Regions from separate parts of the Weizmannia sp. WK01 genome, predicted to be linked through region 1. Evidence: a T-box and tRNA genes for the amino acid it is inferred to sense, from the RefSeq annotation. Region 1 holds a T-box; the other regions hold tRNA genes.

Region 1 (2,172 bases):
TTCAATATCGCGGGGCGGCTCGGTGTCAACATACACTTCGCCGGTTTCTTTATGGTACCAGGCCGGAATCCGGTGGCCCCACCAGAGCTGGCGCGAAATGCACCAGTCGCGGATATTTTCCATCCAGTGCAAGTACGTTTTTTCGAAGCGTTCCGGCACAAAATGGACTTTTCCTTCCGACGCCTGCAGTTTTACTGCGGCATCAGCGAGCGGCTGCATTTTCACAAACCATTGCGTCGACAAATACGGTTCGACAACCGCGCCGCTCCGTTCGGAATGGCCGACCGAATGGAGATGGTCTTCCACTTTGACAAGAACGCCGAGTGCTTTCAAGTCCTCCACAATCTGTTTGCGGCATGCAAACCGGTCCATCCCTTTGTATTTTCCGGCATTTTCATTCATTGTGCCGTCCTCGTTCATCACAAGGATGCGTTCGAGATTGTGGCGGTTCCCGACTTCGAAGTCGTTCGGGTCATGGGCCGGCGTAATTTTTACGGCACCGGAACCAAATGTCATGTCCACATACTCGTCTGCGATAATCGGAATTTCGCGGCCGACGATCGGCAATACAATCGTTTTCCCGATTAAATGTTTGTAGCGTTCATCATCCGGGTGGACAGCGACCGCCGTATCACCGAGCATCGTTTCCGGGCGCGTTGTTGCGATTTCGATCGTGCCGGAACCGTCGCTTAACGGGTATGCCAGATGGTAAAATGCGCCCTGCACCTCTTTGTAGACGACTTCAATATCGGAAAGCGCCGTTTTCGTTTCCGGGTCCCAGTTGATGATGTACTCGCCACGGTAAATCAAGCCTTTTTTATAAAGCGAAACAAATACTTCTTTTACAGCTTTTGACAGCCCTTCATCGAGCGTAAAACGTTCGCGCGAATAATCGAGCCCAAGGCCAAGTTTTGCCCATTGTTTGCGGATAAATTGAGCGTATTCCGCTTTCCACTTCCATGCTTCTTCCGTAAACTTTTCGCGGCCGAGGTCATAGCGGGATTTGCCTTCTTCACGCAGTTTGGCTTCCACCTTTGCCTGCGTTGCAATCCCGGCGTGGTCCATCCCCGGCAGCCAGAGCACATCATAGCCCTGCATCCGTTTCATCCGGGTTAAAATATCCTGTAAAGCCGTATCCCAGGCATGGCCGAGGTGGAGCTTCCCGGTTACGTTCGGCGGCGGAATCACAATCGTGTACGGTTTCTTTTCCGGGTCGCCTTTTGCTTCGAAAAATTTGCCGTTCACCCACCATTCATAGCGTCCTTTTTCAACAGCCTGCGGATCATATTTGGTCGGCATGCTGATGTCCTGCTGTTCCATTTGCATCATTCCTTTCTGCGTCTTTTACGGATAAACACAAAAACTCCCTTCGCCATAAAAGGACGAAAGGAGTCTGTTCGCGGTACCACCTTTTTTCACGGGCAAACGGATGCCCGGCACTCTCGGGTCAGTAACGGCACTTCGCCGGCTTTTGCTACTTTCGGTTTCACAAAAGCTACTCCCGGGCGACCTTCCAGCCTGTTTCGCATAGGAAATCTTTCAGCAGCTGATTTCCCTCTCTGCATGGAAACAAAATCTGTACTCTTCCCGTTCATTGTACTTTGATTTTTGAAATTGACTATAGTTTATGGTATCGGTTTTTGTGAAAATCGTCAATAGCATTGCCCATTTTTAGAAAAAATATGCGGCGGATGCACTGATCCGCCCGCTTTTCATACATTATTTTTGAGGGATAGGTGGATGATGATGAAGAAAAAAATTGACAAACAGGCCGTCCGTACATGGGCGCGGAATGCAAAAAAAGTGTGCAAGCAGCTGATTCTTCCGTTCTCCGTCTTTCAGGCCATCCGTACGATTATTTTTCCGACGACGTTTGACGTTTTGCTGCTTGCCATATTTATTCTCATTTATCTCGGGTTTCAGTATGAATGGTTTTAGTGGCCGTTCCTGCTTTTCATGACGCGGGGGCGGCCCCTTGTGACAACTGCATGACGACATACTCGGTATTTTTCATTCGCCAGTACTTTTCCTGCAGTTTCGCGACTGCTCTCGCTTCATGGCGTTTTCCTTCATTTGCAAAGTATTCCTCCACGGTTTGGATGATCGGTGCGGGATAAGCGAGATAGCTGAAAAATAAGCTTTTTTCATCTTCTTTCAGCGGAAAATAGCTGA
Region 2 (2,172 bases), 520 kb from region 1:
CCGTCGCGGGCGCAGGAAATTTGAGAGGAGCTGTCCTTAGTACGAGAGGACCGGGATGGACGCACCGCTGGTGTACCAGTTGTCTTGCCAAAGGCATCGCTGGGTAGCTATGTGCGGAAGGGATAAGTGCTGAAAGCATCTAAGCATGAAGCCCCCCTCAAGATGAGATTTCCCACAGTTTATACTGGTAAGATCCCTGAAAGATGATCAGGTTGATAGGTCCGGGGTGGAAGCGCGGCGACGCGTGGAGCTGACGGATACTAATCGATCGAGGACTTAACCAAATAGAAAAGTGAAGGCCGCCTTGAAAAAGGTGCGCTGGAGCTAGACAATTCTCAAAGTTAGAAGTAAAAACGCATTCTCCGTTTACAGTTTTTTCTCCCATCCGGTTTTCAGGGAATCACATAATTCCTGTTGATAAGAAATGAAAACTTTGTTATAATGATTTTTGTCATTAAGGTCCGGTGGCGATGGCGGAAAGGTCACACCCGTTCCCATCCCGAACACGGAAGTTAAGCTTTCCAGCGCCGATGGTAGTTGGGGGTTTCCCCCTGCGAGAGTAGGACGCTGCCGGGCTTGTATTCCGCAGTAGCTCAGTGGTAGAGCAATCGGCTGTTAACCGATCGGTCGTAGGTTCGAATCCTACCTGCGGAGCCATCATGGAGAGCTGTCCGAGAGGCCGAAGGAGCACGATTGGAAATCGTGTAGGCGGCTAAAAGCTGTCTCAAGGGTTCGAATCCCTTGCTCTCCGTCATGATCCATATGGCCCGTTGGTCAAGCGGTTAAGACACCGCCCTTTCACGGCGGTAACACGGGTTCGAATCCCGTACGGGTCATCATTATAACTGGAGGATTAGCTCAGCTGGGAGAGCGTCTGCCTTACAAGCAGAGGGTCGGCGGTTCGATCCCGTCATCCTCCACCATTTTATCATCGCGGGGTGGAGCAGTCTGGTAGCTCGTCGGGCTCATAACCCGAAGGTCGCAGGTTCAAATCCTGCCCCCGCAATTTACATATAAAGGTCCCGTAGTGTAGCGGTTATCACGCCTGCCTGTCACGCAGGAGATCGCGGGTTCGATTCCCGTCGGGACCGCCATCCATTTTACATAATTGTGGCTCGGTAGCTCAGTCGGTAGAGCAAAGGACTGAAAATCCTTGTGTCGGCGGTTCGATTCCGTCCCGAGCCACCATTTGGCCGGTCTAGCTCAATTGGTAGAGCAACTGACTTGTAATCAGTAGGTTGGGGGTTCAAGTCCTCTGGCCGGCACCACGCAATATGGAGGGGTAGCGAAGTGGCTAAACGCGGCGGACTGTAAATCCGCTCCCTCAGGGTTCGGCGGTTCGAATCCGTCCCCCTCCATTTTTTAAAGGGGCATAGTTTAAAGGTAGAACAGAGGTCTCCAAAACCTCCAGTGTGGGTTCGATTCCTACTGCCCCTGCCATTATGATGGCGGTTGTGGCGAAGTGGTTAACGCACCGGATTGTGGCTCCGGCATTCGTGGGTTCGATTCCCACCATCCGCCCCATATTTATTGGGCCATAGCCAAGCGGTAAGGCAACGGACTTTGACTCCGTCATGCGCTGGTTCGAATCCAGCTGGCCCAGTATGCGGAAGTAGTTCAGTGGTAGAACATCACCTTGCCAAGGTGGGGGTCGCGGGTTCGAATCCCGTCTTCCGCTCCATTGATGGCGGCATAGCCAAGAGGTAAGGCAGAGGTCTGCAAAACCTTTATCACCGGTTCGATTCCGGTTGCCGCCTCCATCATATCATGCCGGTGTGGCGGAATTGGCAGACGCGCACGACTCAAAATCGTGTTCCTTCGGGAGTGTCGGTTCGACCCCGACCACCGGTATAATAGCATCACATTGAAAGCTGATGCCAAATGGAACGCTTCTCAAGATAAAGAGAAGCGTTTTTTTATTGCAATTATATTATTGAAGCCGAGGCCAATTTAAGTGGCTGCTTGAAAGCGTACACTTGTGAGTATCTATAGTTGTTTAACTTGTACAAAAAGGGAATTGATCTAATAAGAAAGGTTTGGAAATACTATCTTAGATTTTCCTTTTATAATGAGAACAGAACTGGGCAGCCTACTATTTACTAGGGTTGTTTTTTCTTTTTTTTACCGTAATCGTCCCATCTTTTTCAAGATAGGCCTGGTCAATTTCATCAA
Region 3 (2,172 bases), 240 kb from region 1:
TGCGGGGGCAGGATTTGAACCTGCGACCTTCGGGTTATGAGCCCGACGAGCTACCAGACTGCTCCACCCCGCGATGATAAAATAATGAAATGGCGGAGGAAGAGGGATTCGAACCCCCGCGCGGTGTAACCCGCCTGTCGGTTTTCAAGACCGATCCCTTCAGCCAGACTTGGGTATTCCTCCGTATGAAAAAATAAAAAATGGTGGACCTTGTAGGACTCGAACCTACGACCGGACGGTTATGAGCCGTCTGCTCTAACCAGCTGAGCTAAAGGTCCGATATATACAAAATATAGCGGCGGAGGGGATCGAACCCCCGACCTCACGGGTATGAACCGTACGCTCTAGCCAGCTGAGCTACGCCGCCGTTATTTGACTCTGTTTGGTGGATTGGTGGAGCCTAGCGGGATCGAACCGCTGACCTCCTGCGTGCAAAGCAGGCGCTCTCCCAGCTGAGCTAAGGCCCCGTTATGATCTTCATGGTCGGGAAGACAGGATTTGAACCTGCGACCCCATGGTCCCTAACCATGTGCTCTGCCAAGCTGAGCTACTTCCCGAAACAGGAATAAGCGCGCCCAAGAGGAGTCGAACCCCTAACCTTTTGATCCGTAGTCAAACGCTCTATCCAATTGAGCTATGGGCGCATTTGTCATGGTACTGATGCCGAGGACCGGAGTCGAACCGGTACGGTAGTCACCTACCGCAGGATTTTAAGTCCTGTGCGTCTGCCAATTCCGCCACCCCGGCGGGATAAAATGGAGCGGAAGACGGGATTCGAACCCGCGACCCCCACCTTGGCAAGGTGATGTTCTACCACTGAACTACTTCCGCATATCATGTAAACAGTGCGGGTGAAGGGAGTCGAACCCCCACGCCTTACGGCGCCAGATCCTAAGTCTGGTGCGTCTGCCAATTCCGCCACACCCGCGATAAATGGTGAGCCATGCAGGATTCGAACCTGCGACCCTCTGATTAAAAGTCAGATGCTCTACCAACTGAGCTAATGGCTCATATCCGATAATGACATTACTTGTCACAAAGAGAATTATACTATATTGGGTTAAATATGTACATATCTATTTTTAGGATTCCCGGGAAGTATGATGCCGGTCACAAGCCAGTATCCCCAACCTTCCGATGGAAGCCGGTTGCACCTGAATCGGAACGGCATAAAAATGGAGGATGACGGGATCGAACCGCCGACCCTCTGCTTGTAAGGCAGACGCTCTCCCAGCTGAGCTAATCCTCCGTATTATGGCCCGGCAACGTCCTACTCTCGCAGGGGGAGACCCCCAACTACCATCGGCGCTGGAAAGCTTAACTTCCGAGTTCGGGATGTGTTCGGGTGTGACCTTTCCGCCATTATCACCGGACCTGTATAATTTTGGGATGTGTTCCCTGAAAACCGGATGGGAGAAGAAACTGTAAACGGAGAATGCGTTTTTAACTTTGAAAATGATCTAGCGCCAGTGCCTTTAGTAAGGCACCTCCGCTTTTCTGTTGTCCAGCTCCAGCGCCTATCGGCTAGCGTATTTCTACGCTTTCTCCCTACGATAAGCAGGCATCGGCTCGATACCTCGCCGTGTTTCCTTTATTTCAGTCGAAAGCTCCGAAATCCGTACACCGATGAGCAAGGCGCTTCCGCTTTTCGTGGTTAAGTCCTCGATCGATTAGTATCCGTCAGCTCCACGCGTCGCCGCGCTTCCACCCCGGACCTATCAACCTGATCATCTTTCAGGGATCTTACCAGTATAAACTGTGGGAAATCTCATCTTGAGGGGGGCTTCATGCTTAGATGCTTTCAGCACTTATCCCTTCCGCACATAGCTACCCAGCGATGCCTTTGGCAAGACAACTGGTACACCAGCGGTGCGTCCATCCCGGTCCTCTCGTACTAAGGACAGCTCCTCTCAAATTTCCTGCGCCCGCGACGGATAGGGACCGAACTGTCTCACGACGTTCTGAACCCAGCTCGCGTACCGCTTTAATGGGCGAACAGCCCAACCCTTGGGACCGACTACAGCCCCAGGATGCGATGAGCCGACATCGAGGTGCCAAACCTCCCCGTCGATGTGGACTCTTGGGGGAGATCAGCCTGTTATCCCCAGGGTAGCTTTTATCCGTTGAGCGATGGCCCTTCCATGCGGAACCACCGGATCACTAAGCCCGACT

The links. The T-box of region 1 lies ahead of OF158_RS10885 (valine--tRNA ligase). A T-box ahead of a tRNA ligase gene usually reads a tRNA of that ligase, here a tRNA-Val.
Region 2: it encodes a tRNA-Val, which carries the amino acid that the T-box ahead of OF158_RS10885 (valine--tRNA ligase) is inferred to sense. The anticodon was not compared.
Region 3: it encodes a tRNA-Val, which carries the amino acid that the T-box ahead of OF158_RS10885 (valine--tRNA ligase) is inferred to sense. The anticodon was not compared.

What each region holds. Positions count from the first base shown of each region.
Region 1 covers NZ_CP109616.1:2,270,203-2,272,374, forward strand. Annotated here, with positions in the region: gene OF158_RS10885 (valine--tRNA ligase) at 1-1,320, opposite strand, end outside; T-box leader at 1,376-1,604, opposite strand; gene OF158_RS10890 (hypothetical protein) at 1,747-1,938, shown strand; gene ysxE (spore coat protein YsxE) at 1,955-2,172, opposite strand, start outside.
Region 2 covers NZ_CP109616.1:2,788,323-2,790,494, reverse strand. Annotated here, with positions in the region: rRNA gene OF158_RS13475 (23S ribosomal RNA) at 1-284, shown strand, start outside; rRNA gene rrf (5S ribosomal RNA) at 461-576, shown strand; tRNA gene OF158_RS13465 (tRNA-Asn) at 583-657, shown strand; tRNA gene OF158_RS13460 (tRNA-Ser) at 662-751, shown strand; tRNA gene OF158_RS13455 (tRNA-Glu) at 765-836, shown strand; tRNA gene OF158_RS13450 (tRNA-Val) at 848-923, shown strand; tRNA gene OF158_RS13445 (tRNA-Met) at 933-1,006, shown strand; tRNA gene OF158_RS13440 (tRNA-Asp) at 1,019-1,094, shown strand; tRNA gene OF158_RS13435 (tRNA-Phe) at 1,113-1,188, shown strand; tRNA gene OF158_RS13430 (tRNA-Thr) at 1,193-1,268, shown strand; tRNA gene OF158_RS13425 (tRNA-Tyr) at 1,277-1,358, shown strand; tRNA gene OF158_RS13420 (tRNA-Trp) at 1,367-1,440, shown strand; tRNA gene OF158_RS13415 (tRNA-His) at 1,449-1,524, shown strand; tRNA gene OF158_RS13410 (tRNA-Gln) at 1,532-1,603, shown strand; tRNA gene OF158_RS13405 (tRNA-Gly) at 1,607-1,681, shown strand; tRNA gene OF158_RS13400 (tRNA-Cys) at 1,687-1,760, shown strand; tRNA gene OF158_RS13395 (tRNA-Leu) at 1,770-1,851, shown strand; gene OF158_RS13390 (YetF domain-containing protein) at 2,093-2,172, opposite strand, start outside.
Region 3 covers NZ_CP109616.1:2,506,850-2,509,021, forward strand. Annotated here, with positions in the region: tRNA gene OF158_RS12020 (tRNA-Met) at 1-73, opposite strand, end outside; tRNA gene OF158_RS12025 (tRNA-Ser) at 91-183, opposite strand; tRNA gene OF158_RS12030 (tRNA-Ile) at 202-278, opposite strand; tRNA gene OF158_RS12035 (tRNA-Met) at 294-367, opposite strand; tRNA gene OF158_RS12040 (tRNA-Ala) at 392-467, opposite strand; tRNA gene OF158_RS12045 (tRNA-Pro) at 481-557, opposite strand; tRNA gene OF158_RS12050 (tRNA-Arg) at 571-644, opposite strand; tRNA gene OF158_RS12055 (tRNA-Leu) at 662-747, opposite strand; tRNA gene OF158_RS12060 (tRNA-Gly) at 757-831, opposite strand; tRNA gene OF158_RS12065 (tRNA-Leu) at 847-928, opposite strand; tRNA gene OF158_RS12070 (tRNA-Lys) at 935-1,010, opposite strand; tRNA gene OF158_RS12075 (tRNA-Val) at 1,177-1,249, opposite strand; rRNA gene rrf (5S ribosomal RNA) at 1,258-1,373, opposite strand; rRNA gene OF158_RS12085 (23S ribosomal RNA) at 1,651-2,172, opposite strand, start outside.